3 regions of the Microaerobacter geothermalis genome follow, and region 3 is predicted to be linked to each of the others. Evidence: riboswitches for the same ligand, from Rfam matches in the RefSeq annotation. Region 3 holds a riboswitch; each other region holds the start of a gene.
The links. A riboswitch is a leader RNA that binds a small molecule or an ion and turns the genes downstream of it on or off. The one in region 3 is predicted to bind cyclic di-GMP.
Positions count from the first base shown of each region.

Region 1: it holds a riboswitch for cyclic di-GMP, as region 3 does, so the genes downstream of both, L1765_RS05300 (HD-GYP domain-containing protein) here and L1765_RS09495 (Flp family type IVb pilin) in region 3, are expected to answer to the same signal.
Region 2: it holds a riboswitch for cyclic di-GMP, as region 3 does, so the genes downstream of both, L1765_RS15465 (FapA family protein) here and L1765_RS09495 (Flp family type IVb pilin) in region 3, are expected to answer to the same signal.

Region 1 is NZ_JAKIHL010000007.1:28,013-40,736, reverse strand. Features, by position in the region: gene flaG (flagellar protein FlaG) at 1-346, opposite strand, end outside; gene L1765_RS05360 (DNA endonuclease) at 505-1,575, shown strand; gene L1765_RS05355 (flagellin N-terminal helical domain-containing protein) at 2,002-3,351, opposite strand; gene csrA (carbon storage regulator CsrA) at 3,511-3,765, opposite strand; gene fliW (flagellar assembly protein FliW) at 3,777-4,223, opposite strand; gene L1765_RS05340 (HI0074 family nucleotidyltransferase substrate-binding subunit) at 4,237-4,638, opposite strand; gene L1765_RS05335 (nucleotidyltransferase family protein) at 4,626-4,922, opposite strand; gene L1765_RS05330 (DUF6470 family protein) at 4,974-5,549, opposite strand; gene flgL (flagellar hook-associated protein FlgL) at 5,633-6,532, opposite strand; gene flgK (flagellar hook-associated protein FlgK) at 6,777-8,408, opposite strand; gene L1765_RS05315 (flagellar protein FlgN) at 8,423-8,944, opposite strand; gene flgM (flagellar biosynthesis anti-sigma factor FlgM) at 8,974-9,246, opposite strand; gene L1765_RS05305 (TIGR03826 family flagellar region protein) at 9,422-9,853, opposite strand; gene L1765_RS05300 (HD-GYP domain-containing protein) at 9,930-10,472, opposite strand; cyclic di-GMP riboswitch class I at 10,559-10,644, opposite strand; gene L1765_RS05295 (hypothetical protein) at 10,712-10,897, opposite strand; gene L1765_RS05290 (Fur family transcriptional regulator) at 11,097-11,510, opposite strand; gene L1765_RS05285 (metal ABC transporter permease) at 11,528-12,364, opposite strand; gene L1765_RS05280 (metal ABC transporter permease) at 12,416-12,724, opposite strand, start outside.
Region 2 is NZ_JAKIHL010000064.1:557-7,481, reverse strand. Features, by position in the region: gene L1765_RS15470 (fumarate hydratase) at 6-1,544, shown strand; cyclic di-GMP riboswitch class I at 1,740-1,827, shown strand; gene L1765_RS15465 (FapA family protein) at 1,995-3,893, shown strand; gene L1765_RS15460 (GAF domain-containing protein) at 3,990-4,352, opposite strand; gene L1765_RS15455 (sigma-54 interaction domain-containing protein) at 4,436-6,172, opposite strand; gene L1765_RS15450 (proline dehydrogenase family protein) at 6,358-6,925, shown strand, end outside.
Region 3 is NZ_JAKIHL010000022.1:17,432-30,155, reverse strand. Features, by position in the region: gene gcvPB (aminomethyl-transferring glycine dehydrogenase subunit GcvPB) at 1-335, shown strand, start outside; gene L1765_RS09515 (lipoate--protein ligase family protein) at 380-1,228, shown strand; gene L1765_RS09510 (rubrerythrin family protein) at 1,504-1,932, shown strand; gene L1765_RS09505 (DUF3501 family protein) at 1,947-2,531, shown strand; gene L1765_RS09500 (peptidylprolyl isomerase) at 2,768-3,211, shown strand; cyclic di-GMP riboswitch class I at 3,420-3,503, shown strand; gene L1765_RS09495 (Flp family type IVb pilin) at 3,573-3,749, shown strand; gene L1765_RS09490 (TadE/TadG family type IV pilus assembly protein) at 3,853-4,254, shown strand; gene L1765_RS09485 (Tad domain-containing protein) at 4,256-5,164, shown strand; gene cpaB (Flp pilus assembly protein CpaB) at 5,177-5,902, shown strand; gene L1765_RS09475 (AAA family ATPase) at 5,941-7,137, shown strand; gene L1765_RS09470 (CpaF family protein) at 7,168-8,499, shown strand; gene L1765_RS09465 (type II secretion system F family protein) at 8,515-9,459, shown strand; gene L1765_RS09460 (type II secretion system F family protein) at 9,473-10,387, shown strand; gene L1765_RS09455 (DUF192 domain-containing protein) at 10,401-10,784, shown strand; gene dat (D-amino-acid transaminase) at 10,957-11,805, opposite strand; gene L1765_RS09445 (adenosylcobalamin-dependent ribonucleoside-diphosphate reductase) at 12,201-12,724, shown strand, end outside.

The DNA.
Region 1 (12,724 bases), on a different contig from region 3:
AGGCCTCCTGGATATTGGCCACGATATCCAATAGCTTTTTGGGCGGAATTTCCCGGATTACTTGATTAGTTCGGTCATCCACGATGGTCACATAGTATTCATTTAGTTTCTCGTGAAGTTGAAACTTAAGATGGGTTTGAGAAGATGCTTCTAGTACTTTGTTTAATCCATCCACTACTTTTTGAGCATCCGTTTTGCTTAAAGAAACTTTGGCATATTGAGCTTCATCCTCAACTTGATTAGATGTTGAAGGGTTGTGATTAATATCGCCTTTGATTTGAACCTCCGTATCTATCGGTTCAATTTTAATACCAGAGGATGAAGAATTAATCTTTGGGATATCCATCATACCGCCCTCCTAAAGAAACTATATATATGGGTATCGGCATAAATGAGGTTAATGTTAAGAGATTAATCGACCATTTGCTATGGACTTTTAAATAAAAATATGTTAGTTTTTTGTTAGAACGTTTGTTCTGTAATCTTTTTGAGGTGAAAAGAATTATGACAAAAAATGAAATTAAAAAATATATTCGGGACCATTTTCCTAATACACCAACAGAAATAATTGCGAAAAAATTGGGGCTCTCCATTCATCAGGTTCGAAAGATAGCTTCTCAACTAAAAATCAAAAAAGATACTCATTATTTAAAAGAATTACAAAAAAATCTGGTTTCTAGCCGTCGAAAATGGTATTTAAAGCAAATACCAGTATTGAAGCCCACTTTTATTCAAGAGCAAATCATTTTTGGAAGTCTATTGGGTGACGGAGGATTAACAAAAGGAACTAAAAGAAGCCGCCATTGCAGCTATAAAGAACATTTTTCTCCCAATCAGTTACCCTATCGCAAGTGGAAACAGAAAATCTTATCCTCACTTGGTTTTCATTTTACCCATTACAATCATCTCCGATCATATTCCCATCCATATTTTTCAAAACTATATCGTTCATTTTATAAGGACAATCTAAAAATTGTGCCTAGAGAATTGTTACCATTAATGACTCATCCCATTTTCCTGGCCACACTTTATATGGATGACGGAAGCCTCATACTTAGTCATAGACCAAAAAATCGCCAAAATATCATTTATGTTCATCCCACTATTGTCCTGTATACTTTAAACTTCAGCAAGGGAGAAAATGAAATGCTCGCGAATCATCTTAACGAGACATTCAAAACGAAATTCGTCCTTTCAAAACATCCTCATGGTAATCATTACATACTAAAATTAAATAAAGTTCAAGAAGTCGAACATTTCTTATCCATTGTAAAACCCTATGTATCTCAAATTCCTGAATTTCTCTATAAGTATGATCTTAAATACCGCCTTAAAAAGGAACAAGAAAAAATTAACTCTACTTTTAGTGAAACAGTCCAATTACAATTGAGTTCGTCTACCAGAAAAAGACCGTATACTAACAAAGAGATTAAGGTGATGACAACCATGAAAAAGGAAGGTTATACTGACCAAGAAATTGCAGATCAATTAAACCGAACTTATTGGTCTATTGTTTATAAGTTTGCCGATTTGAGAAAGTCTGTTAAGAATAATGATTTCCTTAAAAAAAGTTGAGCCACAAGAGAAACTCTTGTGGCCATTTTGTTATGAATTGGGTTTTTATCGAAGTAACTGAAGTATTCCCTGAGGTTGTTGATTGGCTTGCCATGCCTCAATGCCTTTCGGTCATTGTGTAGACTATATCTTCACCCTCAGCATGATCTGTTAGGGGCTGGGCACTTCGAGTGGTGTTTATTGCCACCCTACGGACTTCATCACCAATTAGCATCTTGCTTTAGGTGGTATGTCCTAGTCGTTGAACCTTCTCCACTCTTTCGAGACAGGAGCTTGGCTGCTGATTATCCATTGTATCATCCTTATCATTCTCAAACCCTCACGTTTGCCGTTTCCAGCTGCGTTGTGGTAGACAAGGCTTTAGGAAGTTCCAGCAATTCACCCAGTGATAATCTAATCTGTTTCCAAATTAGACGCCCTTTCTTGTTATGCAACAAGAAGTTGAGCCAACATGGCTTGTGCAGCTTGCTGTAAAATGTTGTTTTTGGTAAATGCCATCATTTCTTTTGCCAGATCGGCATCACGGATACGAGACTCAGCTGCAGTTAAGTTTTCAGCAGAAGTACTCAGGTTATTAATTGTCTTTTCCAAACGGTTTTGGTAAGCACCAAGTTTAGAACGTTCACTAGATACTGTTTTAATTGCATCATCAATTGTAGTAATCGCACTATTCGCATTGGATTGAGTAGAAACATCTATTCCGCTAACCCCAAGAGCAGCAGAACGCATATCACTAATACTTACATACATATTTTGATCTTCATTAGCACCTATTTGCATAAACAAGCCGCCGTTATTTGCTACTGTAATAGTTGTATCGTTAGTAGGATCTAAATCACCACCACTTGCTAACTTAAATGACAACCCTTTCGCACTACCATCCTGAATGGTAATAACATCGCCCTTAGCAGTATATTGAGTAAAACCAGTATAACCAGCTGTTAAAGAAGCATCTGTTCCAGTAGCAGAACCTATACCAACAAAATCACCAGTCGCTGTTGATACTGTAAATGAAGCTGCACTACCGACGTTATTGGAGGAAATTGTAATTCCGGCACCATCAGTAAACGTAGCTGTTACTCCAATTCCGGCATTATTAATTGTGTCTAATACATTCTGCACCGTGTTAGTACTATCAAAACTAAATTGAGTTCCATTAATTGTAAGTACAGATGGGCCACTTAAAGTGGTTGATGCATTAGCAAAAGTTGCTGTAGTGACATCTGAAGCTGCCGTTGCAGCATTAATATCATCAATTGTAATTGATGCTCCAGCTTGTGTATCGCCGGTACCCCCTACAATAACTAATTCGGAAGAATCTGTACCATCTGAGTCACTAATATTAGCACTAACCGTTGCACTACCATTTAACAATTTTTTAGTGTTAAATTCAGTGGCATTTCCAATTCGGTCAATTTCCTGGGTTAGCTGATCAATTTCTTTTTGTATTTCAGCCCGATCATCAGCTGTATTTGTATCGTTTGCCGCTTGAACGGCTAATTCTCGCATACGTTGTAAAATAGCTTGTGTTTCATTTAATGCGCCTTCAGCTGTTTGAATTAGTGAAATACCATCCTGAGCATTTCGATTTGCTTGCTCTAACCCCCGAATCTGACCTCGCATTTTTTCGGAGATGGCTAGTCCCGCTGCATCGTCCCCAGCACGGTTGATACGGAGACCAGAAGACAATTTTTCCAATGACTTGGAAGTGTTAAATGTGTTGTTTGTCAATTGCCGATAGGTGTTCATAGCCATGATGTTGTTGTTAATTCTCATTTTCATTCCTCCTTGAATTTTTTGCCCACATCCTTGTGGATATTGGAAACCTCTCTCTTTTAAGTCGCGCGCCCTTAAAGAGAAAAAGCCTCACATGTATTGTATCGTCATTTTTTTTATAACCTTTAATAGGAAAATAAAAAAAGATGAACTTTTTGCTCACCTTTCTTCATTTCTTTCTCCCGCGTCATTCAAATGGGACAATATTTGATTCAATTGCTGCTTAGATAACTGTGTTAAGGCTAATTGATTCTCATTTTGGATCGTGAGATAAATTTCCTTTCGATGAATATCAATCTCCTTAGGAGCGGATATCCCCAGCTTCACCTGATCTCCTTCTATTGAAAGAATCGTAACCTCAATGTCACTTCCAATCATAATGGATTCTTTGCTTTTTCTGGTCAATACAAGCATCGTTTTTCCCCCTATCCATTGGAAACTTTGCGCTGGGGCAGGATAAGCGGAGTTTTTACCTGATAACGGGGATCATTAAGCACCACTTGTTTTCCCAATTTTTCAGACGGATGAATGATAATGGGTGCCTGAAGATTAACCGTGGATTGGTTTAGGGGCTGTTTTACAACAACAATCGAGTAAACAAGGGCCTCTTCGGGTTTCTTAAGCCTTAACAGACTTACTGCAGATTCCGGCAGGGTAATATCATAATTCGGATAAAAAAGAAAGGGGTTGATCATCACAAAAGTGACTTCCTTGCTGGTTATAGACTGTAATACCAAAAAAGGGCTCTCTTCAGAAATGGGAATGATCACAAACTGCTTTTCTTCCAAAAAACCTGGGATCCCTTCGGGAAAAAGGATAATATCATTTTCCTCAATCGTCATTTCCCCAAACATGGAGGTTTGTATGAGCATGTCCGATTTCCTCCTAATCGTTACTGATTCTCGTGTTCACTTCTTTAAGCCAATTTTTCATTAAGCTCATATGATTTGGCAAACGTTTCAGTATCTCTTTAGCAAGAGATTCATTATACGTATGAACTGTAAGATTTCTATCATCTATCATTTTTAAAGCCTTAATGGTTTCTTCATCATTTAGAATCCCGATTTCACGGCAAGTTCGTACTACCCCTTTTGGAGAAGCAATATCCAGCCCTTCAATATCATACAAATATTGTTTTACTGCTTTCCATACCACCTCAAAGGTGTATTCAAATCTCTGGATTGAAGCATCACGTTCAATTGCTGTTGGTTTATTAATTTTCAATACCTCTTCTAATGTCTTTAATGCATGGTCAGCTAAAGTTAACCTCTCTCTTAAACGTTCCACTCAATTCCCTCCTTAAACACCTTTTCAGATAGATAGGGGGCAGCTTCAACTAAATCTACAACATCCACCTTATAAGGAATGGCAGATTCTTCAAATGCCTCACGGATTTTGAATAATGTATTTTCTGGCAGTGGTTGTTTATACCAAATTGCTATATCGATGTCTGAGGATCTCTTTTCTTCATTTTTGGCCCATGAACCAAATAAATAAACTCTAACGGGTAAATGATGGAGGTGTTTTGATAAGATTTCTTTTACTTGATTTAAAATTAGATCTCTCCGCATTTTATAAATAACTCCATTCTTTTCATTGAGCAGAATATACCTTATTCAGCCCTAAATTCTTAAATCTTTATATAATCCTACTACTTGAAAGGATATACTATTTTTCTGTTTTACATACACTTCTACCTTCCCAGGTTGATATGAAATTTCCGGCTGTTTAATCACTGGATTCATTTCAACACCGTTGATGGTCCAATTGAAGTTCAGTTGAGCTGGTTGATAATCAATACGTACCGACCCATAGGATGGGATAAACCCAACGTTATAGTCAACCGGCCCTGTGATGGTATTTTGAAGAGCAATTTCCGCGATTGAATCTCCCTGATTTTCAATGGCGGCCAGTTGGTTTCCTTCCTCAACAATGCGAGCAATTCCTTCCAAGGCTAATTGCTTTGCCCTTTCGGATTCATCCCTTGTCAATTGAATCGGATCTTTTAAATTAACTTCTGCCCATGCTTGGCTCTGATCAATGTTTAGCCTGGAAGGTATCCGTTCAATTTCCAATTTGGCGGGAATCTGTCTTAAATTTAAGTCAGCTTGAGGTTGACGGATTTCTTGTGTGGATGGCGTTGTTTTTATGCCAATTTGGGCATAGGTTTGTTCAATTTGAATACGGGGCAGCTGCATCCAATCACCCCATTCATATGATCAATATCAATATAAAAGCCTTTTTAGAAAAACTTGACTAATTTCCTTGGTCAATTTAACAACTACCTAATAAAATCCACCAACGAAGGTTGAATAATTCTTGCCCCTGCAGATAACGCAGCTCGATGCACATTTTCTTGCGCCTTTAAGTCAGTAATTACTTTCGCTATGTCAGCATCCTCTTCATTAGACATCAGTTTGGTTGTATTTACCTGTGCCGCATCCAGACGGGACTTTACTAACTCTATACGATTTATCCTGGCCCCTAATGCTGCACGTTCTGAGAGGAGGTTATCAATCTGATCATCAAGTTGAGATAAATAATTTCCCAATTGACTCTTATCCCCAGAACGAAGATCATTGACAATCTTATCTAACAATCCAAACATTCCGTCACTAGCAGATGGATTCGCAAAGATACGGTTCCCCACCACGTTAACCGCCAAATAAATCCCTTTATTCATTTCCAAACGAATATCTTGACTACTGGTCTGACTTGCCCATTTGCCTGCTTTTGTATCATATGGGGGGGACTTCGTTAATGTTCCATTAAAGATATATCTTCCACCAATACTGGCATTGGCAATGGTCCCTAATTGCCCTTTTAACTGTTCAATTTCTGCAGCGATGGCGTCAATGGAGCCCTGGGCATAGGTATCATTGCTAGCTTGAATTAGCAATTCTCTTGCACGTTGTAATACATCATTCGCTTCTCCCATTGATGTATCAGTAATTTCCATCCAATTCTGAGCTTCATTCACATTACGCTGAAACTGTTCGATTTCCATCAATTGGGATCGATAAAACATCCCCCTTGCTGCAACCACAGGATCATCTGAGGGTTTATTTATCTTCTTGCCTGAAGCCAGTTGATCCTGATATTTTCCCATCGTTCTGTAGCTTTTGGACAGGTTGCGAAGCATATCGTTGTTTAACATACTTTGAGTGATACGCAAACTCATTTCTCTCACCTACCTAATAGGTTAAACTGTCTAGATTCTTGCATCCAGTAGCTGCGATTATTTAATTTGTAAATCTAGCTAAGCGACATATAAATTAAGTTGAAAAAAAGATAATTCAGAAGCAAGAATTTCAAGGCACGGCAGTACCGAGCAGCGAAGCGTAGATGAAGCTACGTGAGCAGCACAGGTACAACGGAACGAAGAAATTGGCCGCTTATCAATTGGCGTACTTTTTCAACATCATCTACAAGCCTACCCGTCCCATCCCGTTAATCACCCGATCCAGCATCTCATCCACTGTGGTAATGCTGCGGGCAGCAGCGTTATAGGCCTGCTGGAACTTGATCATGTTCGCCATTTCTTCATCAAGGGATACCCCGGAAACCGATTGACGGCGGTTGTCCACCTGCCCCCTTAATACCTCAGCATTCTGCATCAGACGCTGGGCTTCCTGGGAATCCACCCCCAACTGTGAAATGGTATAGCGGTAGAAATCATCCATGGTGGAGGTATCCCCTAACCCCTCAGGTATCAGCTTGTACTTCAGGGCGGCAATGTCCCTGGCATTACGGCCATCCCCTTCAAAGGAGGTTCCAAATTGAAGCTGCTCCTCAGCGGTCATTTCCTCCGGCTTTGCAGCGGCAATCTTGTCGAGGCGACTCAAAATTAACGGATTTACCATCATGTTATCCGCAGTGCTAGGATCAGGAATGGTATTGGGATCTATCGATTTGTAGCCATCATTGACCAAAGTATACTGCCCCTTATTCGCCTCATACCACGTTTTATCCACGAAGAACGGCAAATTATCCAACTGTGGAGGAGATGATGGGTCATTAGACGGATCAGAATCATTCATCAACGCATCATATTCCTTTCTAGCGTTAATGTCATCCATATTCATCCCGCGGCGGTGAACCGTATTCAACTCACGGGTAAAGGTTGTCGCTAGCTGATTGATGCGATTCTTAATATCCGCGATAATCCCTTTCCATTGCCCATCCTGTTGCATCCCACGGGATTCCATTAACCCCAACAATTCACCGGAAGCAGGAGTAAAGTCTGCTCCGCCAAGGGTAACATTTACCAGATTATTATTCCCAGGATCAGGAGTGGCTTCCATCGTTACCGTATTGGTTCCCGTTACCAAGGCTTGGCCGCTGATCGTCACATTGACCATACCATATTGAGCTGGTGTCACTTTTACATCCACCAGCTTGGACAGCTTATCAATCAATAAATCCCGCTGATCATACAAATCATTTGGCTGATAACCATGGGGAACTACGCGGGAAATTTGGTCATTCAAATCTTTAATTTGGGTAGCGATTGAATTAATTTCAGACACCTTCACTTTAATAATGGTATCAATATCTGATTCCAGTTGTCCCAATGAGCGGGAAATAAATGAGAAGGTTTCCGCCACCGCAATCCCTCTCTGTCTCACTACAGCCCTGGCAGCCAGGCTTTCCGGTTCCTTCGTCAAGTCTTGCCACGCCTGCCAAAACTTATCCAATGTATTTTGTAGTCCGGTTTCGGAAGGTTCATTTAAAATTACTTCCACCTTGGACAGGGTATCTGATTTTGCTTCCCAATAGCCGTACCACTGGTTTTCCCCCCTGAACTGCAGATCAAGAAAATCCTCCCGAAGGCGAACCAATTCCGTTACCTGAACCCCCGTACCCATCTGGCCAGGAATTCTAGCATTGCTGATTCCGGGAGCAGGCTGGGGGCTGGTGGTTTTCATAACTGCACTCTGCCGAGTATAGCCTTCTGTATTGGCATTGGCAATATTATGCCCGGTTACGCTTAGGGCGGTTTGCTGGGCAAACAGCGCTCTCTTTCCTATTTCTAAACCTGAAAAGGTTGACCGCATCGAACACACCTCATTTAAGCTTTTGCATCAAAAAAACCCCTGGATGATCCCGGATGATGCTGTGCATCCTGACCCATCCGTTTTTGGTTTGGTTTTTTATATATCATGTTTTGCTCAGGGGTTTCTGTCATCAACTGTATCGAATGGTTAACAAAGGCTAGGGACTGTTCCAGTAATTGCTGATTTAGTTGGTTTAGCTCTTGAATCTCCTGGATCGTTTGCGTCAACTTCTCCTGAATCTCCAGCAATTGTTTCTTTTCCTTGGAATGGGTGACAAATTGAATGACATCGGTCATCGTCACATCACTTAACGACAATCCTGATGAACAGAGGAAGAGCTCCACTGTTTTCTGCCTTTCGTCTTCCAGTTTTGCCACCGATCGGACGATACGACCTTCTTCCTGAACAATTTTGGCCAATTCATCGATGGTTCCTGAAATTAAGCTTTCCTTCTTGCGGTATCCTAGCTTCAGTAATTCCTGATGCTGTTCAACCAAATCATCCATCACTGCAATTAAAGGCTGTATGGCAGTCACAGCAATTCACCCCATTTGCCAAAGAAATTTCAGATTCCCTTCCAAAAGCGAAGAACCTTATCCGCCACTTTTTCTGAATTCACCTGATATTGGCCGGACTGTACCTGTTCCTTCAACTGATTAATCTTTTGCTGACGCTCAGGACCAGACAGTGGAGCAGCTTGTTCCAACATGGCCTTGGCCTCTGTAGAAATTTCCACTTGGTCCCTTTTCATCAGTTCATTTTTACCTTTTTTCTGAACACCCTGGGTCTTCTGGTACGCATTTAACGCACCGATACGATTCGGTTCATTGATTCTCATATTTATTCACCTCAAATTAGTACAGCCTTCTACGTCGAAAGTCTCTTATTAACATTGTCGGTAAAAGAGAGAAAAACATTTAGCCCTTTTTCATCTTAAACCGATCAAACGGTTGGCCCAGAGTCTTGGAAGCAGGATGCCCCCGCCTCTGGAGGCTGGGGGCATTCCCGTTTTCCTAATCTTTTTCCTTAAACTTTTCCTTCACCTGATAATATCCACCGTAATCTTTATTCTTCGCATCTCGCAATCTTTTTTCATCCTCAGCAGCCAACTTCCATTCCTTTTTTAACCGGTTGGCACAATCGTCACACAAGTGGCCTTTACGTATGATCTTTCCACAGGATTCACAGGGATATCCCAGATTAGGGAATCCCAACACAGAGATTCTCCCCTCCCGGATAAACCGGGTGATACGGCTGACAGATACACCAGTTCCATCACTTAATTCATAGATATTGGCGGTGCGGTTTTCTTTCTTTTTTAGATAAGCGACACATTTTTCATAATCCTCTTCAATCTCTTTGTAACAATCGGGACAAATGTCATGGATCGTTTTTACAAAAAGCTTCCCACATTGGGGACAATTCGCCAATTGTCCTAACCCCATGTCTCCCCCTCCCATCAGGTATAGGATTTATCCATATTTTACTACAACCCCTTCCCTTTGTCATAGGAAATTCGTCTCAATACGGGGGAAGAATTTGCTGAAGGGTATCCACTACTTTAGAATCGTATTTTAGACCCTTTTGCCCGTTTAATTCTTCAAGGGCCTTCCTTATAGATTTTGCTCGGCTGTAAACCCTGTGATGAGTCATTGCATCAAAGCTGTCAGCAACCGCCACAATTTTGGCATTCAAAGGAATTTGGGAATCTTCAAGTTGAAAAGGATAACCGGATCCGTCACATCTTTCATGATGAAAGAGCACAACACTCTTTACATCTGAATTGAAATCATACTTTTTTAAGATTTCATAACCAATAATGGGATGCTTCATAATCATGCACCACTCATCATTGGTAAGTTTGCCCGGCTTATTTAAAATAGCCTCTTCGATTTTCAGTTTTCCGATATCGTGCAATAAAGCCCCGTGGTAAAGCGCTTCCAATCGTTCCTCGGGATACAACATATGTTTGGCCATTCTCACTGACAAACTGGCAACGCGAATGGAATGATAAAATGTTTCGATATGATAATATTTTAACTCATGTAATAGGCGATCCTTCATTAAAATATTCTCTCCCCTGTACAAATAAAAAACCATCCTTCGATGAATCTGCTTAATCGCTAAAAGGATGGTCAAAAACCTACCTTTTCGGTAACCCAGCTGTCCTAGTCCCGTGACCTTAGACCTGTGGCTTTGCGTCCCCGCCTTTCGAACGGGTTTGCCTTTATCGAAGGGAGTATATATATCGTGTATTCTTTGCGTAAATTATAACTAAAAGATGGAAAAGTTACAACCATCATTTATAATCCTTTTAATATTCTTATAATTTCTTCCTCGGATAAAATATCATGAATTTCAGCCATATCACCCTCTACAGGTTCACTGGGAACATCGGAGATGTCCTTGCCGCAATAAGGACAATGCCAATTTTCATCACGACTTCCATATGATGTTTTCCCGCAGGAAGGACATTTCTTTTTTTTCATAATCAGACTCCCATGATTCAATCTTATATCATTCATCTTAATGAATACAAAACAGAAGAACAGTAGGTCATAAGATAGAAATTAAGGTTAAGCAATAGTGACTTAGTATCATGCAACTATATATTAATTCCACTGGACTTGTGTCAAACCCTTTATCGAATCATCACTAGTATTGTCTAATCTTGGGTTTATTCATCTTCTATTCATAGCAGTTTTCACAAAACCCGTAGATTTCAAATTTATGTCCGGTGATATAAAAGCCCTCGGGAGAACCAAGGACGGCGTTCATCGGACATAAACTAATTTTTTTGGTCGTTCCGCATCGGGTGCAGATCAAATGATGATGATGTTCCTCTCCTGAACAAGCCAAACGGAACTGTTTTTCTCCTTTTAACTCCGTCTCCTCCAGAATACCTAACTCCTCAAACAGGGATAAATTACGGTATATGGTATCAAAGCTGAGATTGGGAAAATCCTCCTGCATCCGTTCCAATACTTCTTTAGCAGACAAGTACCTTTTCTCCTGTGCAAAGATACTGACCAGTTTTTCCCTTTTATCAGTAAACTTGTATCCGCGATCCTTCAAACGCTGTAGTGCCATCTCCACATTCATCATCATCTCTCCCTATGCTAATGTTTCCTTAGCCATCGACGTCCGACCATTACCATTAAAAGAATGAGAAACGCCGCCCAAATGATCGCTCCACCGGAAGCCAAATTGAAGTAATAGGATGCTGCAAATCCAATCAAAATAGAAAGCTCACTAACAAGAACGGATAACCACATAATTTTTCTGAACCCACCGGGAAGCATCCACATGGCAGCCACCGGAAGAACCATCAAACCGGATACCAAGAGAACTCCGACTGCCCTGACCGCAACGGATATTACTAGGGCCATCAGCAGGATAAAAATCCATTGGACCAAGCGAATGCGAACTCCTGAAGCAGATGCGTATTCCTCATCAAAGGTAAGAATGAGAAAATCCTTATAAAACAGACTGATGGTAACCAGGACTAGTATGGCCACTCCGATGGTTAATTTAAACTCGTCCTGTGTCACCGCCATCAGATTTCCAAATAAATATCCATAAAAATCCGCATTAAATCCGCCGCTGGCACTAAATAAAACCACGCTAAGTCCCAAGCTAAATGACAGAATAATCGGTATGGTCAATTCTGAAAAATGTCGGTAAATCCGCCGAAGAACCTCAACCAGAAGAGCCCCTATCACCGCAAAGAGCATTCCATAGACTGCCGGGCCAATCGGCTGAAAAAATGAAACGGAAGCCCCGAGAATGGAACCGAAAGCCATACCGGCTAGATTCATTTGGGAGAGCACCTCTCCGATGACGGAAAGCCTTCTGGCCACAATAAAAACACCGACAAGAGGGGTAATCGCTCCGATGAGGATCCCCGTCAAAAGGGCCCGTTGGGCAAATTCATACTGAAGCAAAAATGAAATCATAATAAATCCTCCGGATGCCTGTGAAAGAGTCTGTCCTTTTTGAACATCCTCTTAAATGAGTTTCTTTACAATGGTCACTGCAGATAAAATAACTGCAGCAAATAAAACGATGGTTCCCCCGGTAGACCAATTCATCCAATAGGATACAACGAGTCCGCCCAGTACAGAAACCTGGGAAAAAATAATTGCATACAAAAAGGTTTGTTTAAAGCTGCGGGCAATTTGCAAACTGGCGGCTACCGGCAACGTAATCAGGGATGAAACCAACAAAATACCGACAATATTCATGGAAATGCCAATAACAAGGGCCACCAGCAGGATAAACAATCGATTGATTACCCTCTTGGGAATCCCGGCTGT
Region 2 (6,925 bases), on a different contig from region 3:
AGGTTATGAAATCCTTTAAAGAAAGTATGCTTAAGCTGATTATTGAAACATCCACCAACCTGCCTGGAGATGTTAGAAGGGCCATTGCCAGAGGCAAGGAAAAGGAAGACAAGGGGACAAGAGCCGCTTTGTCGTTAACAACCATTTCCAAGAACGTGAAAATGGCCGAAGATACAGAGGCACCCATCTGTCAAGACACTGGAATGCCCACCTTTGAAATACATGTTCCGGTTGGCGTCAATCAGATTGAAATGAAAAAGGATATTGAATGGGCGATTGCCGAAGCTACCAGACTTGGGAAACTTCGTCCCAACTCTGTCGATTCACTGACTGGAGAAAACAGCGGCAATAATCTTGGTCCAGAAACTCCGGTAATTCATTTCGAACAATGGGAAAAAGATGAGATTGATGTTCGCCTTATATTAAAGGGCGGCGGATGTGAAAATAAAAATATTCAATACAGCCTTCCAATGGAAATTGAGGGATTGGGGCGGGCTGGCCGTGATCTCGATGGTATACGCAAGTGCATTCTTCATTCAGTCTATCAGGCCCAGGGGCAAGGATGCTCAGCAGGTTTTATCGGCGTTGGGATTGGTGGGGATAGAACCACCAGTTACCATCATGCCAAGAAGCAATTGCTCCGCCACCTGGATGATGTGAATCCTGTTCCGGAATTGGCACAATTGGAAGAATATATATTGGATAAAGCCAATGATTTAGGCATTGGAACCATGGGTTTTGGCGGAAACACCACCTTGTTAGGTTGCAAAATTGGAGCAATCAACCGCTTGCCAGCCAGCTTTTTTGTGTCCGTGGCCTATAACTGCTGGGCTTTCCGTCGTTTGGGAGTCATCTTGGATAAAGAGAACGGTGAAATTAAGGAATGGCTATATAAAGATGGCTTAATTGATCTGGATCAAAAAGAAGAGACTCCTGAAGGGTTAGATTCTATAAAAGCAACCAGGGAAGTTGTGCTTCAGACTCCTTTAACAGAAGAGCAGGTTAGAAATCTGCGTGTCGGGGATGTGGTCATTATTAATGGCCCCATTTATACGGGTCGTGATGCCCTTCATAAATATTTAATGGATCACGATGCCCCTGTTGATCTAAATGGAGCAGTGATTTATCACTGCGGACCTGTGATGCTGAAGGATAAAAACGGCAAGTGGCAGGTGAAGGCTGCAGGCCCTACCACCAGTATCCGTGAGGAACCCTATCAAGGAGATGTTATGAAGAAGTTTGGCATCCGGGCGGTTATCGGCAAGGGTGGTATGGGTGCTAAAACATTGGCTGCCTTAAAAGAACATGGCGGTGTTTACTTAAATGCCATCGGTGGAGCGGCCCAATATTATGCCGAGTGTATCACCAATGTGGATGGCGTTGATTTTCTCGAATTTGGTGTTCCTGAAGCGATGTGGCATCTGCGGGTGAAAAACTTTGCTGCGATTGTGACGATGGATTCCCATGGAAACAGCCTCCATGCGGATGTCGAGAAGTCGTCTTTGGAGAAGTTGGCACAATTTAAGGAACCTGTTTTCAAATAAGGATAAGGGTGCGGGAATCAATCATATCCCGCACTTTTTTAGTCAGTGTGGATGTGGGGAATTTTAGATATGGAAAATACATTTTCATATCCATTTGTGACCTGTTGGGTCATGCATGTTTAGTTCGTGAATATAAGGATTTGTCGAAAAATGTTTACAGATGTAAAGGTTGGTGGTAATTTAATACTAAGAAAAAAGAGTTTAGGGCAAACCCATCGAAAGGTGGGGACGCAAAGCTACAGATCTAAGGTCGATAAACGGCTAGGATGGCTGAGTTGCCAAAATAGATATAGCCATCGGATAAACTGGTGACCGCTGTCCTCTAAGGACAGTTTTGTTTTTTGGAGGCTCTTGCTCAATTATCGGAAAAGGGAACTGTGGCAAAGGGAAAAGTTTCTCCCCCCCAGTTAATAGAAATCGCAGTCATTTATTGGAGAAGGGGTGATTTAAATGGGTAGATCGGATGAGCTAACAGACAAAGATTTGCTGCGTATAATTAAGGAAATGTCGAAATCTGCCCATGAAGAGGGGCTAGCAGAAGAGGAGGAATTTCTTTTTCAGCTTCCTGAAGTTGAGGAAGAATTGGATGAGTTTTATTTCTCTGAAAATGATGGAACGGTTGAAGTAAAAGACGGGAAAATTATCGTAAGGGATCCAGTAAATGATGGGCGTTCAGCAAAAATTAAAGTACTTCCGCCAATTATTCTCATGAAAAATGGACAACCTGTCGAAGGAACAGTCATGGTTTCTTCCACTGATCAATTGGAGTGGCAAATCGAAGATACACCGCTTTATGAGTTGAAAGTGACAGAAGATAACATGTGTGTAACCCTTACCGTCTTTGCGTTGAAAAAATGTAAATTAGAACTAGTGGATGCAGAGCCTGTCCATTGTTTGGCGCTTCGTGTCAAAGAAGTTAAAGAGGAGATGAGGGAATTAACCACATCGGAGGTATATGCCGATTTGGTTAAGTTGAAGGTAAAAAGGGAACTCATCAAATTAAGTGTGATCCATCGTGAGATAAGAAACCCTTCTTATCAGCCTGTCTGTGTTGTTGAAGGAGTTCCTCCCGTTGAAGGGAAAGACGGTTCTTTAGAGCTATTTGTATCTACAAAAGTAGAGGAAGCCTTGGAAGAAGTTCAGGGCAAAGTGGACTTTAGGAACCGACTCAAAATCCCCTCGGTTAAAAAGGGAGATCTCATTGGAAAGATACATACCGCTGTGCCTGGAAAACCAGGGTATGATGTATTTGGTCAGGTTGTTCATCCTAGACCCGTAAAGGAAGTAAAGGTAGTACCCAGGGACCACGTGAGCCTGAATGAGGAGGGGATTTTGCTTGCTCAACAGGCAGGGCGTCCCAGGGTAACTGGCTCGGGGAGAGTAAAGTTTGTAGATATTACCCGCACGTTTATCGTGAGTGGAAATTTGGATATAGAAACAGGAAATATTGTATTTTCCGGAGATGTGGTTGTCTACGGGGATGTATTAGATGGAATGACCATTGAAGCTTTGGGGGACGTATTTATTTCAGGAAGTGTTTTTTCTTCCACCATTACGGCAACAGGAAATGTTACAATTAAGGGGAATGTTGTAGACAGCTCTATCCATTCAGGATATTTTGGAGTCATTTATAACCAGTTATATCAGCAATTCAGTCAATTATTGGAGAAGTTTATTGCATTGGAAACGGCCTGTTTAACCGTACTGAAAATTGCCTATTCAAGTGGGAAAAATGTTTCGTTGGGCCGGGTGTTAATCACATTAATGGAAACCAAATTTTCAGGAATAAAATCAATGGTTAAAAAAGTAGAGGAGCTAATGAAGCAAATCAAGGAGGAGGTGCCTGATGAAATTGATACCGTGTATCATGAGCTGGTTTATTACACCAAACCATATGAGTTAATGGGGACTTCTTCTCAATCGAAAGTAAAAGAAACCGTATCGAAGTTAAAAGAGGCAATCACTTGGATAGAATCCATGCAGGTGCCAGATGCCGATGTAGAAATATCACAATGCACCCTGTCTCAAATAAAGGCTAATGGTAATATTCTAATTAAAGGAGCAGGAACCTTTAACAGCCAACTTCTCTCAAAGGAAAACATCTACTTTTTTCAGTTGGATGCCGTTTGTAGAGGAGGACGGGTACAATCAGGGAAAAATATTATTGCTTCCATGGTTGGTGGAGATGTAGGAGGAGAAGTTCATTTAATCGCTGCAGAGATGATCAAATCGACTCAATTTAAGAATGGAAGGATTACCATTAAGGGCCGTTCAGAAGAAATTTTTAAACCAATTGATCATTTGGTCGCATATGTGCGGGATGGTAAATTAATCATCGAAAGCTCCTGAATGGGTATCAAAATCAATCACTTAGAAATAAAGTGAAACCCGCAAAGGCAATTGCCTTTCCCGGGTTTCTTCCTAAATGGTTACTTTATCCTTTGATTAGTTTAAAAACATTTTTTGACTAATTTCACTTGCCAATGTATTTAAAGTGGATAAGTCCGTTTCATCAAAGGGGGTTAACTGAAAGCTAGTAACTACCAGATATCCCGTAGGGGATTGCTCAGGTCCCAATATAGGTACTTTTAATTTGGATAAAACATCCTCAGGGGGATACATTTCTCCATTGGAAGAAGTCACTGTATATCTAAGGTCATCATCTTGCCAATAAATTGCCGCCCAATCAATATGGTTCACTTGGGAAACAAGTTTATGTACGATGGTTTCAAATAATTGAGTAGAAATCGTGGTTCTATGTACCCTTGCAATCAATTCCAATGAAGTGATATCTGTTGCAATAGACATAGAAAATCCTCTCCCTTCATCATTTAAATCCATTGTAACAAGAAAGTTGCCCCAATGGTTGTAGTAAGTTAAGGAAAAAACATTTACCTTAACCCGTAAACCTTCATCTTATTGTACAAAGTTCCCCGGGAAATACCCAACAGTTTTGCGGCTGCTTTCTTATTCCCATAGGTTATTTTGAGTGCTTCAATGATTCTTTCCTGTTCTGTTTTTTCCTCTAGCGGTGTATTTTCTAGCGGTAATGTCGGCAGGAATTTTTTTTGCAATGGTTCATGTGATTCATTTTCCAATATTTCCATTGGCAAATGATGGGGCTCAATCACATCACCGTCACACAGAATCATGATTCTTTCCACCATATTTCGAAGCTGTCTGATGTTTCCCGGCCAATCGTATTGAACCAGACGATCAATGACATGGTTGGTCAGCAATGGAACGGGTTTATCATAAATGGCAGCCAATTCATAAAGAAATTTCTGGATGAGATCAGGGATATCTTCCTTTCTGTTTCTAAGTGGAGGAATTTCCAATGGAAAAACATTTAAGCGATAATATAAATCTTTACGGAACAGCCCTTCCTTTACCATATCCTCCAGCGGGCGGTTGGTTGCAGCCAAAATGCGGATGTTTACTTGGATCGGTTTTGTTCCTCCCACACGATAAAATTGTTGATTCTGCAAGAAGCGCAATAATTTTGCTTGTAATTCTAAAGGCAATTCTCCTATTTCATCAAGGAATAATGTCCCGCCGTCAGCCAGTTCCAGTTTTCCTTTCTTACCTCCTTTTTCAGCACCAGTAAAGGCCCCCCCTTGATAACCAAACAGCTCACTTTCAAATAATGCAGAAGGAATGGCACCACAGTTTATCGCGATAAAGGAATGCTGTTTTCTTCGACTGGCCAGGTGAATGGCTTGGGCAAATAATTCTTTTCCTACCCCGCTTTCCCCCATTAATAAGACAGTAGCGTCAGTGGCTGCTACCTTTCTTGCCTTTTCAACAGTTGTGCGAAGGGAAAAAGAATGTCCTTTAATCGGATAAAAAGGGTCATCGGCAGGGTGGTTTTTATTCATTTCTTTTTGCAAATGGCGAAGATGAGCGGTTGTTTGAGTCAACTCTTCATTTAGACGAACCAGTTCGGTTATATCTTGTTCGGTTGAAATGGCCCCAATGATTTTATCTTCTTTTTTGATCGGTGAAGCATTGATCATCACATGCCGGTCTGGTCTGGGAATGTGATAGGTTCTTCTAACAGGGATGCCGTGGCTCAAAACCTCCATCAACTTGATGGACCCCGTTGGAAAATACTCTTCAATGGGTCTGCCAATGATGGAATCTTTGCTGATTTGATACACTTTTTCAGCCACTTCATTCCAAACCAAAACGGTCCCGCTCTCATCTACAATGGTTACAGCTTCCGACATCGTAGAAAGCAATGAGTTCATCAGCAGCTGATTCGTTTCACAATTCTCTTTTAATTCCCGGATGAGTTCCTCCCAGAGAATGATATGATAGCCAAAATCATCTTCTTGAACTCTTCGAATAATAAAAGCTGTGTTAATTGGTGAGTGTTTGCCCAAGAGGGGAATCATTTCTTTAAAGGGTGTTTGATGGTCTATTAAAACAGGTTTTAAATGAGGAAGCTGACGTAAAGGTATATCCATAGGAAGGGTTCGAAAAAATGGCCAATATTCCTGTGGGATTACCCCCATAGGTTTAGTGTCGCGTAAAATAAGAGCAGGTTTAGGTCCTAAAGACGAATGGAGCAATTGATGGATGGTGGCGTTTTCATCAAAAATTAGGAGGGGTGTAAGTTTCATCATATCTTTTCAACTCCTTCTATTAAACACAACTGTATAAAAAATAAGGATAACTAAACACTTTGCTTGAACAAATATGTATGACACCTTTCAGTTTAGTGTAAAAAGTCTTAAAAAAGCAAGATTTTTTTTGGCGTGATATTTGCATGTTTACCAGATAAAACTAACTTTAAAAGCGAGGGATGAAGATGGATCAACTGTTAAAGAATTTCTTTTTGTTTCTCTCAAAAAGCCGCGGGTTGAATCGTATGGCGAAAAGATATGGATTAGCACTTGGGGCAAGGCGCGTCGTAGCCGGGGAAACCATTGAAGAAGCCATTGCGAAGGTGAAAGAATTAAATGGACAAGGTTTAGTCTGCACGTTGGATCATCTTGGTGAATTCGTATTTAGTGAGGAAGAAGCAAATGAATCGGCAGATTATTGTATTCGTACATTGGATGCGATTTACGAGTCAGGGGTGAATTCAAATTTATCATTAAAAATGACCCAATTGGGTTTAGATATCAGCAAAGACTTATGCATGAAAAATATGAGAAGGATTTTGGAGACTGCGAAAAAGCATGGGAATTTCGTAAGGATCGATATGGAAGACTATGCCCATTGCCAAGTAAGCATTGATATTTACAAGGAATTAAGGAAAGAATTTGATAATGTGGGCTTGGTTATCCAGGCTTATCTATACCGTAGCGAACAAGACATTCAGGATTTAAACGGATGGAATGCCAATCTGCGATTGGTAAAGGGAGCCTACAAAG
Region 3 (12,724 bases):
ATAAGCATTGCAAGCATGAATTTGTTCTTTCCGGAAAACGTCAAAAGAAATTAGGCGTAAGAACATTGGATATCGCAAAGAGACTTCTTGATTTCGGTTATCATCCGCCTACAATCTATTTCCCGCTGATTGTTGAGGAATGTTTGATGATTGAGCCGACTGAGACGGAATCAAAAGAGACATTAGATCAATTTATAAATGTCATGATTCAAATTGCAAAAGAGGCAGAAGAGACGCCTGAAATCGTTCAGGAAGCCCCCCACAATACAGTGGTTAGTCGTTTGGACGAGGTTACCGCAGCCAGAAAACCTGTATTAAGATACTTTTGTGAATAAAATAAAAACCAATAATTTTAATTCTTGAATAAAGGTGGAATTTCATGGAGAACCATTCTGCTAGGGAAACATGGAGATTCATTAACAGCGGCAGACGAAGCCCTGAAATGAACATGGCATTGGATGAGGCAATGATACTTTTACATCAACAGGGAAAAATTCCTCCGACGATTCGCTTTTATACATGGGAACCTGCTACTTTATCAATAGGTTACTTTCAAAAAGCAGAAAAAGAAGTAAATCTGGCCAAAGTGAAGGAATATGGTTTGGGTTTTGTGAGACGGCCAACGGGAGGAAGAGCCGTTCTTCATGATAAAGAGTTAACTTACAGTGTTGTTGTCTCTGAAGAACATCCTATGATGCCCCGATCTGTAACAGAAGCTTACAGGGTTCTTAGTTTGGGTCTTCTTGAAGGATTTAAAAAATTAGGATTAAATGCCGAAATGGTCTCTTTAGCTTCCGAGGAGGAGAAGAAAAAGTATGCTTCAGTAGGTTCTGCCGCATGCTTTGATTCCCCATCCTGGTATGAGTTGGTGGTTGAAGGAAGAAAAGTGGCAGGAAGTGCCCAAACCAGACAGAAGGGTGTCATTCTTCAACATGGTTCCATATTATTAGATATGGATGTAAATCTTTTATTTGATGTGCTTCAATTTCCCAGTGACCGGGTAAAAGAAAGAATGAAAAAAGGATTTATGGAAAAAGCAGTGACCATCAATCAATTATCTCCTAAACCTGTCACGATTGAGGAGGCGATTACTGCATTCCGGCACGGATTTTCTAAGGGCTTAAATGTTGATCTCGTTGAAGGAATCCTAACTGATGAAGAAGAATCCTTGGCTCTTCAATTGGTTAAGGGAAGGTATGGTACCGCAGATTGGAATTTAAAACGCTGATTTAAAACGATATAAAACTTTTACAATTTCTTGACATTTAAAAATGAAATCGAATGGGATGAGTGAATGTATGATATACTTATCACACTCTCCCTTTTCTTTTTGGCATGATGAAACTTAATCTGACCACGAAAAATCAGGTACTATAACAGCCTGATTTTTTCACAAGTAAAAAATAAACCTAGTTTCTTTATATTGACATCCAAAGATATGTAATTTATAATAATTATTAATTAAAAATTAGTATAAATAAAATATTTAAAGGAGGAAAATTCATGAAAACATTAGCAGGCAGCGAAACATTAAAAAATTTAAAAACGGCATTTGCGGGAGAATCCCAAGCTAACCGGAGATATCTTTACTTTGCAAAACACGCGGAATCAGAAGGGCTGGAGGATGTAGCCAATTCCTTTAAACGAATTGGTGATGGAGAGACTTCCCATGCCTTTGGTCACTTTGATATGCTATTAAAATTTGGTGCTGGAGATCCTGTAACTGATATGCCTGTAGGAACAACGAAGGAAAACCTGGCATCAGCCATAGCCGGTGAAGAGTATGAATTTAGTGAAATGTATCCCGGTTTTGCAAGAGTGGCCAGGGAAGAAGGATTTGAAGAAGTGGCGGAATGGTTTGAAGTAATGGCTAAATCTGAAAAAGCCCATGCCAATACCTTTAAGAAAATATTAGAAAAACTCAATGGATAACTAGGAGTTGTGTGATGAAAAAACTGAGTATAGAAGATTTGCTTCCTTACGACCAGTATGTCAAGGTTCAGTTTAAATTTTTACAGGAAGTGATAGAAGAGAAAAAAGGTCTCCGGGTAACCATTAGTGATAAAATGACCGGACTCTTTGAATCGAAACTAACGGTTTGGTTTCAGATTCAGGAAATGATTCGGGCAGAGCAGATTACTCGGGAAGATTATCTTGAGGAAATGTTGGAAGTATATAATGACCTTCTGCCGGAGGAGAAAGAGTTAAGTATGACCCTTTTTATTGAAATTCCCAATCAGAATGAACTTAGGGCCTTTAACAAAACGATAGTGGGGATTGAAGAAGCAGTTCAACTTCACTTTGACGGAGAAATTGTTCAATCCTACGAACCGGGAGAAGGGGAAGAAGATGAGGATTACACACAATCTGTTCATTATCTCCACTTTCCCTTTTCAGATGAGCAAATAGAAAAGTTTCTGAAGGCTTCAAAGGTAACTTTAAAGGTTAACCATCAAAATTATCATGCAGAAACGATTCTACCTGATAAAACACTAGTTCAATTAAAAAAACAGCTCCAGCAAGAACTATAGTTCTTTAGAGCTAATCGATTCTGATCATTTTGTCTAAATTGTGACATAAAATTTTAACCGTATGGGATTTTGTTCCTATACGGTTTGTTTTTACTTCTATTTTTCCTTATAATCGTGTGTATGTGGAACTAAACATTCACATGTCAGCTAATCGAGTTCGTCGAAAAAGTGTTCAGGTTCAATTCAAGTCTGAAGAACGTAGGAGATTTCTTAATTCAGTAAAAGGAGATGTCATGATGGCTAAACAAGCTAAAGTAACGATGGAAAATGGAGCAGAAATTGTTTTGGAGCTGTTTGAAAAAGATGCACCAAATACCGTTGCCAATTTTGAAAAGTTGGCTAATAGTGGTTTTTATAATGGATTAACCTTCCATCGGGTGATCCCCGGATTTGTGGCCCAGGGCGGTTGCCCATATGGAACTGGAACCGGCGGTCCAGGCTACACTATAAAATGTGAGATAGAGAATAATCCCAATAAGCATGAACAGGGATCATTGGCCATGGCCCATGCCGGAAAGGATACTGGGGGAAGCCAATTTTATATTTGCTATGAGCCTCAACCCCATCTTAACGGGCGGCATACCGTATTTGGAAAAGTGATTTCCGGAATGGAACATGTCGATCAGTTCAGGGGACAAGATAAAATGAGAACTGTAGAAGTATATGAAGTGAACCGTTAACGCTACAATTTTTATCCGAAAGGAGCCCACAATAATATCTGGTTTTTTGAGGATGGAGTCAAAGGCGATATAGGAATTAAGCCCTATATCGTCTTTTTTGTGGGTAAAAAATGGGACTTTGGTCCTGCCCAAAAATCAGGGAGTTAGTTGGATACCAAATCATGGGCCTATCTTTTACAATGATGTCAACAAGGAAATACACTCTCTGCAGAAACAAAGGCAAACCTTCCGAAAGGAGGGGACGCAAAGCCGAGGACCTAAGGCTAGATGCTATGGTGGCCGGGTTGCTGATTGCAGAGGTTATCCCTCACAATCAGTCGTGAGAGTGTTCCTTATATCAAAATTAAAGGAGGAACCGATCATGATGATGCTGTGGAATTGGTTGAGTTGGTTAAAGAAGGATGAAAAAGGTCAAGGATTGGTAGAATACGGACTGATCATCGCATTGGTTGGAGTTGTTGTCGCTGTCGCATTAACGGCAATGAGTGGTGGTCTAGGTGCACTGTTTAACGATATTAACACTAGAGTAACCCCATGATCCAAAAATATGTAGAACAAGAAAATGAAAAGGGCTCTTCCTCAATATGGGGCAAGGGCCTTTTTTCTCAGAGGAATATGACATGCTGGGAGGTGTGATTGGAATGAATTTTTTTGGGAGTAAGCTTCACGAAGAAAAGGGGCAGTCGCTGGTGGAGTTTGCTTTAGTTCTCCCGGTTCTTCTCCTTCTCTTATTAGGAATAGCTGAGTTTGGACGAATTTTTTATTCTTACCTCGTGATTAATCAGGCCGCTAGGGATGCTGTTAGGTATGGCAGCGTGTCAGCTACAGATGTACAGATGCAGCAGGTGATTGAGAGGGAAACCAGCGATTTGGAACAGGAGAATTTAACCATTCAAATTACTCCCAATACTGATTTACGCCAAAGGGGCGAGCCTGTTGAAGTGACGATCAATTATAATGTTCCGCTTCTCACTCCCTTGTTTCGTACGCTTATTCCTGACCCATTCCCTCTAAAAGCCGAAATGGTTATGAGGGTGGAATAACATGAATCAACTCATTCAATTGATAAATGAAGAACGTGGAAATGCCATTCTTTTTACCGCATTGATGATCACTGCACTTTTTGGATTTTCCGCCCTTGTGGTTGATGCAGGACAAATTTTTGTTGAGGACCAGAAGCTGCAAAATGCCCTGGATGCCGCTGTGTTAGCCGGTGTTCAAGATATTGTGAAAGGTCAGGATGCGGCCAGAGAAATGACCATCAATTATGCTCAGAAAAATGGGGTTAGCCAATTGGATGTCTATGTTGATTACAGTAATAAAATGGTAAGTGCCACAGCAATGAAAGAGATCCCTCTATTTTTTGCAAAAATTTTTGGCAGGACTACATTTCCTGTTAGTGCCGCTTCCACTGCCCAAATTGGTGTCATTTCAAAAGGGGAAGGATTTGCGCCACTGGGAATAGAAAAGCAATCCTTTCAATACGGAGAGATGTACCGTTTAAAGGAAGGCGGAGGGGAAGGAAGTAACGGTAACTATGGTGCTTTGGCGTTGGGGGGATCGGGGGCATCCAATTACCGGGATAACTTGAAATACGGCTATGAAGGAGAGCTTTCCATTGGTATGAAGGTTTCCACAGAACCCGGAAACATGGCAGGACCTACAAGACAAGCGTTAGATTATCTATTGTCTAACAGTGACTGTGATGATTTCACACAGGCAACCCGTGACTGTCCGCGGGTGGTATATGTTCCTGTGGTTGACGGACTAGATGAAGCATCCGGCAGGGATGAAGTTACAATTGTCGGTTTTGCTGCCTTCTACTTGGAAGATGTGGAAAATGACCGGGGAAGGGCAGTAATTACCGGCCGTTTTATTCAAATGGTTTATCCTGGTGATTTTTCAACCCAAGCAGGGGGTTATGGTCTTTATGGTGTTAAGTTGGTCAACTAGGGGGAAAGACATATGAATCAAAAAATATTGTTTATCATTTCTCTTATTTTAGCTTCGATTACGACAATCTTGTTTTATTTATATATGGATGGCGAGAAAAAAAAAGAAGCTCAGCTTCAAAACGTGAATATCGTGGTTGCTGCCAGGGAAATTCCCCCAAAAACTTTAATTACTCAAGAAATGGTGACAATGAAAGAAATTAATAGAACATTTCTTCATCCAAAAATGATGCGAAATATTCAAGATGTGGTGGGTAAATATGCTAGAACAGCCATCATTCAGGATGAGCCTATCATGTCCAGCCGCTTGATTGATCCAAATGAGGTAACGGATCATTTTGCGTACACAATTTCTGAAGGCTATCGAGCCATAACCCTTTCTTATAATCCGGTGATGGGATTAGCAGGATTGGTTCAGCCGGGGGACCGGGTGGATGTGGTCGGTACCTATGTGATATCGAATCCAAAGGAAGGGGAACCATCAGCTAAATCTAAGATTTTTATTCAGGATGTTCAGGTATTGTCGGTCGGGACCACCTTTTTTCCCGTTGAAGAAGGAGGAGAACGCAAGCAGGAAGAAGTGAAGCTGGAGACCATTACCCTTGAAGTTAAGCCAGTTGAAGCCGAAATACTCACTCTGGCAGAAGAACAGGGTAGTATTCGCCTATTACTACGTCCGGTGAATAGTCAAGAAAGGGTTAACACAAACGGTGTCACCAGTTTGGAACTTTTAAAGTAAATCAGGCTTATATGATTCCTAGAAGGAAGTGAACAGGGATGCAAGAATACATTCGTATTTTAATTGCTGATGATATCGCGGAGACTAGGGAAAATATCAGACGCCTTCTATCCTTCGAAGAAGGTGTTGAAGTGGTTGGGGAAGCTGCAAACGGAATAGAAGCGGTGGAAATGGCCAAAAAACTGCAGCCGGATATTGTTCTTATGGATATTAATATGCCGGAGATGGATGGGATAGAGGCAACAGAAAAAATATCTCTTCAAGTCCCTAAGGCGGGCGTCATCGTAGTCTCTGTCCAAGGAGAACAGGATTATTTAAAAAAAGCGATGCGCGCCGGGGCAAAGGAATATATTATTAAACCATTTTCTCCCGATGATTTGATCAATACCATTTTGCAAGTGGTTCAAATGATAAAAAAATATAAGAACACGGTTTATACCCATCAATTAATGGAAGAAGGGGTTGTCTCCTCACCTAAAGTAATTACTGTCTTTGGCGGCAGCGGCGGCACAGGAAAAACTTGTTTGGCCGTTCATACTGCTATACAGTTGGTAAAAAGGAATAAAAAGGCAGTTCTTCTGGATTTGGATTTATGGTTTGGAGATATCTCAAATATAATGAACCTAAGTCCCAGACAAACTTTATATCATATCATCAATGAAGTGGAACGAATGAGTGGAGAAGAGTTGGCTGCCCTTTGTTTGGACCATTCGTCCGGATTAAAAGTCCTTCCGGCACCGGTGAAGCCGGAACAGGCAGAACTGATCACTGGGAGGCATGTGGAACGGATCATTCGGCTGATACAGGAACAATTTGACTTCATTGTGATCGATACGCCGGCTCAGTTCTCAGAGGTAGTGTTGCAAGCCATTGACCAGACGGATACCCTGTTATTGCTTCAAACGCCCCATATGACAGGACTGCAGAATAATAAAAGGGTATTAGAGGTCTTATCCAGCATTCATTTTGACAAGAAAAAAATCAGATTAATTGTAAATCGAAGTGATCTTCCCTATGGATTAAAGCTAAAGGATATAAAAGAGATCTTGAATCTCGATGTATTTGAAACTTTACCTGAGGAACCTTTGCTGACTTCGGCCATTAATCGGGGGGAGCCCCTCATAAGCAGCAATGGAAAATGGTCAAAAAAGGTGGAGAAATTAAGCAAAAGAATTGTAGCAGAAGGAGAATTAAGGTCTGGTTCAAAGAAGAAAAAATGGTTTTCCTTTGTTTAAGATATTAAGCCTTAAGGTGGTGAATACTCCATGTCGTTACTTAAAAGAATGGAAAAGGAAAAGAAATTGGAAGGATCAAGAATGTCAAAATCAGTAGTAACCAAATCAGCCATTGAGAAAAAAATAGATTTTAATCAATATCATGACCCCTATGCCGAGATTAAAATGAAAATTCATCGATTGCTGGTAGAAGAGCTGGGAAAAGACGATTTGGATGAAGGAGCAGAATCAGAGAAGCAAATGATAGACTTAATTGAACGATTCTTATCCCAGGATGACAAACTGTGGTCCAAAGCGGAGACCGAACAAATTACTCAGGAACTTTTGGCTGAAATCAGAGGGTATGGGCCGATTGACAGCCTCTTAAAGGATCCGGAAATTTCTGAAGTGATGGTGAATCACCCCCATCAGGTCTTCATTGAGAGAAAGGGGAAACTGGAACAGGTACCAGTTCGTTTTCGCGATCATGAACACGTCATGAGGATTATTGAAAAAATCGTTTCCCCCCTTGGAAGGAGAATTGATGAAAGTTCTCCTATGGTAGATGCGAGACTTCCCGACGGCTCCCGGGTAAATGCCATCATTCCTCCTTTGGCTTTAAAGGGTCCCTGTATCACGATCAGGAAGTTTTCCAAAGATCCATTTACGATCAGTGATCTCATATCTTTTCAAACCTTGACTCCAATGATGTCATATTTTTTGGAGGCTTGTGTAAAGGCAAGATTAAATATCGTCGTTTCTGGAGGAACAGGTTCTGGAAAAACCACCACACTAAATGTTCTTTCTTCCTTTATTCCATCGAATGAACGAATTGTCACCATTGAAGACGCGGCAGAACTGCAGCTTCGTCAGGAACATGTGGTTACTTTGGAAACCCGGCCGGCCAACGTGGAAGGAAAGGGTGAAATTACCATTCGCGATTTAGTGAAAAACAGTTTGCGGATGAGACCGGATCGTATCGTAGTGGGAGAGGTGAGAAGCGGAGAGGCTTTGGATATGTTGCAGGCCATGAATACTGGTCATGATGGCTCATTGACGACAGGTCATGCCAATTCTCCAAGGGATATGCTTTCCCGTTTAGAGACGATGGTACTTATGGCTGGAATGGATCTTCCGATTAAAGCCATTCGTGAACAAATTTCCTCGGCGATTAATCTGATTGTACAGCAGAACCGATTAAAGGATGGATCGAGAAAAATCACCCAGATTACTGAAGTACTGGGAATGGAAGGGGAAGTCATTACCATGCAGGATCTTTTCATTTATTCTCAAGGGGAGTTTCGGGCCACAGGAATTATACCAAAATGCTTTGAAAAGATTAAGGATTTAGGAATTCCCATTAGTACTGAATGGTTTCAGTGAATGGGGGATTAACAAATGTGGCTACTTTTGATCTTCATTTTCACTACAGCTTTTATTATATTTCTGTGGATCAGTCAGTTCTTTTCACTGGAGAAGAGACGAATCAGAAACAGGATGAAGGGACTTACTGCCTTATATCATCAAGCAGGTCATGCTGAAGAAGTATCGGAAGAAAAAAAGGAAAAGCCTATGCCAAAAGTATCCTTCATTCAGAAGTTGGATGACAAATTGAGAAATGATTTAAAATTAGCCAATTTGCCAATTAAAAACCGCGAATTTGTCTTATTTCAGTTACTTCTGTTAATGACTGGTTTCTTTCTTGGATGGTTACTTACTCAGAATCTCATGAGGAGCTTTCCATTTTCTTTCATTTTCGCTAGCTTTCCCATTCTCTATGTCCGGTTGCGGAAGCAGAAAAGAAAGGAAAGGCTTGAGGGTCAGCTGGTAGAGATGATTCAGATGGTCTCCAATTCATTAAAGGCAGGATATTCATTGATACAGTCTTTGGAAGTGCTGTCCCAAGAGATGGCGCCCCCTTTATCTGATGAAGTGACACGGCTCATCCAGGAAATGAAGCTAGGACTGCCCGTAGAAGAAGCATTAATCCAATTTAGCAGCAGAATTGGAAGTAAGGACCTGGATATGATTATTACGGCGATGTTGATTCAGAGACAGGTGGGTGGGAATTTGGCCCGGATCTTAGACTCTATAGCGGAAACCATCAGGGAAAGAACCCGAATTCAGGGTGAAATCAAGACTCTGACTGCCCAAGGAAGAATGTCAGGCTTTATATTTATGCTTCTTCCTCCCGGAATAGGAGTGATACTCTATTTGGTCAATCCTGAATATATATCGATTCTTATAAAAAATCCGATGGGATTATTTATGTTGGGGATAGCATTTGCTAGTCAATTGGTTGGTGCCGTTTTAATCCGAAGAATTGTCAAAATTGAGGTATAGGGGAGGATAAGCGATGCTATGGGCCGGTATTTTTTTCTTGTTTATGACTTTGACGGTGGGGATTTTTCTCTGCTTACAAATCCTGTTTCGGCATTCTCTGCGAGTACAGGAGAGACTATTAAAATTAAAGGAGAAGAAGGTGGAAGAGAAGGATTCCAATCTTTCCCTCCCTTTTAAAGAGAGAATTGTAAAGCCTCTATTTAAAACAATTGGAAAATCTGCATCTAAATTAGCACCTGATTCCATTCGTATTCATGAACAGCAATTAATTCAGCGGGCCGGGTTATCCGCCAAATTTCATATTATTGAGTGGTTAGCGTGGAGATTGGTTTTTCTGCTGATGGGGATCGGGATTGGGTTTGCCATCTCTTTTCCCATTAATGAGTACTTAAGCAAATGGCTATTATTTTTTTCCTTTATCTTTGCAGGATTTTATTTTCCTCATTTTTACTTAAAAACCCAGGTAACCAAAAGACAAACACTCATTCAAAAGGATTTGCCCGACTTTCTGGATATGCTGTGCGTCAGTGTGGAGGCAGGGCTTGGCTTTGACTCCAGTTTGGCAAAAGTTGTGGAAAAAGGGAGCGGGCCTTTGGCGGAAGAGTTTGGACGTGTCCTTTATGAGATGAAAATGGGAAAAATGAGGAAGGAAGCGTTACGGGCGATGGCTGAACGAATTCATTTGGATGATGTAAATCAATTTGTAAGCGGGCTGATTCAGGCGGATACATTGGGTGTTCGTATAGGAAATATTTTGCGGATTTTATCTGTGGATATAAGACAAAAAAGAAAGCAACGAGCAGAGGAAAAGGCGATGAAGGCACCTATTAAAATTTTGTTTCCCCTCGTATTCTTCGTATTTCCCGCCATATTCATTTTAATTATTGGTCCAGCCATTATTAATATTATGGATTTTTTCCTGAAGTAAGGGGGAACTTTAGTTGAACCGGATTACAGTGATCAATGAGAGAACCCACAAAATATTGGGAGACCGTATTATCTGGGCCAACCATTTTTATACCCGTCTTAAAGGTCTTCTGGGTAAAAAGGAATTGAATAAGGGGGAAGGAATTTGTTTGATTCCTTGTTCATCCGTTCACACCTTCTTTATGAAGATTCCCTTGGATGTGATCTTTGTAAAAAAGAAAGCGGAGGGGAAATATCAGGTGATTCGATGGAAGGAGGGAATAACTTCAGGAAAAGTGATTTTCTCAAAAGGTGCTGATGCGGTACTAGAATTGCCGACAGGAACAATATCCCGTTCACATACGATGGAGGGGGACATCATTCGATTGCTGCCTTCAGATAAGCTCCCGTCTGTATAAGAGGATGTTCAAAATAGCTGCATTGACAGAGTTTAAGAATTTTATTGAAGAGTTTTTTGACCATGTTAGCCAACCGCCACTAATACTCCGCTTCTTAAGTAGTTGTAAAGTGGCGGTAAGCTCTTTACAACAAAGCCTATCTATTCATCTTCCAACGGAAGGCTTTGTTACTTTAATGTTTTTCCAAAGATAAATCGGCAACATATCGATCATAAATCTTTTGCAGCTGAATCGTGACAGGACCAGGCTTTCCATTACCTATGATCTGATCGTCAACGGTTACAATGGGGGAGACTTCAGCAGTGGTGCTGGTAAAGAAGATCTCGTCAGCGGTAAGCAGCTCCTCTTTCGTATAGGCTTTTTCAGCAATGGGAAGACCAAGTTCCCCTGCCAATTGAAAGACAAACTGTCGTGTGATTCCATTCAAGATGTAGTGATTGGCAGGATGGGTATAGATGGTCCCTTTTTTTACTATAAATACATTGGATGCACTGCCTTCTGTAATGGTTCCATTGCGATGTTGAATAGCCTCGATGGCTTTTGCTTCAACGGCTTCCTGCTTGGCCAGAACATTCGGCAAAAGATTTAAGCTTTTGATATCGCAACGGAGCCAGCGGATATCTTCAACCAGAATCGCTTTTCCGCCATTAGCCATTTGTGCAAGAGGTCTTGGCAACTCTCTGACATAAGCGGTAAGCACCGGTTCTATCCCTTGGGGAAATTGGTGAATTCGAGGAGCTACCCCCCTTGTGATTTGGAGATAGATAATTCCATCTATTAATTGATTGTTGGAAACCAGTTCCTTTAGTTTAAGATCTAATTCATGCAAGGAATAGGGGAGGGACATTTTAATTGCTTTTGCACTTCTTTCCAATCTCTCAAGATGTTCGGTCATTAAAAACGGTACCCCATTATATATTCTGATGACTTCATAAACTCCATCACCGAATTGATAACCCCGGTCTTCCACGTCAATATGTAATTCGTCCCGTTCCATGAACCGATCTTGATAAAGAATCATCGTAATCACTCCTCGTATGATATATTTGCCTTTTACTATGAAAACAGAAATCAATGATTTTTGTTCTATTGTACACCTATCATCGGCACTCGAAAAGTGAAAATGAAAAAAATTTGTCAAATCTCAAAGAAGAAGAAAACGGGTGATAACATGCGAAAATAAGAATTTTACTCTTGTTTTTATGAATTTTTTACCTAATTTCTATTTGACAAAATGAAAAAGTGTGTTCTCGAATACAATATATAGTATAAACGTATCAAATAAGACACTATATATTGATGTTTCCTTCTAAATATGGTATGTTAGTTCCGTAGCTCTTATCATACATACGAATTCCAAAAACATGTGGAGAGCACAATGTAAGGGCTCTATCTTTTTATGCTGGAGGTTGAGATATGGAAACATCAGTGAAAAAGTCTCAGCGGTTAGAAGGACTGAGTGAAAAGATTTTTCTCGATCGATATGCTCTGAAGGATTTGGATGCAGATCATGTTCAAACAGGGGACACTGTTCTCGTTTTGACCCATGATGATCCAAAGTTTCCGAAAAAAGAAGTCGGAGAAGTGTTGGAAAGAAATGGCAAAGAGGTAGTTATTCGCTTAAGAAGCGGACAGGTCGTCTCTTCCCAGCTTGAGAAATTGATTAAACCCCTTGAGCTTACCCCTGAAGAAATGTGGGACAGACTGGCAAAAGCCATTGCTTCGGTGGAAAAACCTGAAAAAAGAAAAGAATGGGAGAAAAAATTCCGGTATTTGCTGGAGGATTGGAAATTGGTGCCTGGGGGCCGCATCGCTGCCGGAGCAGGTGCCAGTGATGAACTTACCTTGTTTAACTGCTATGTCATCCCATCACCCCATGACAGCCGGGGCGGCATCATGAAAACCCTGACGGAAATGACGGAAATCATGTCCCGCGGTGG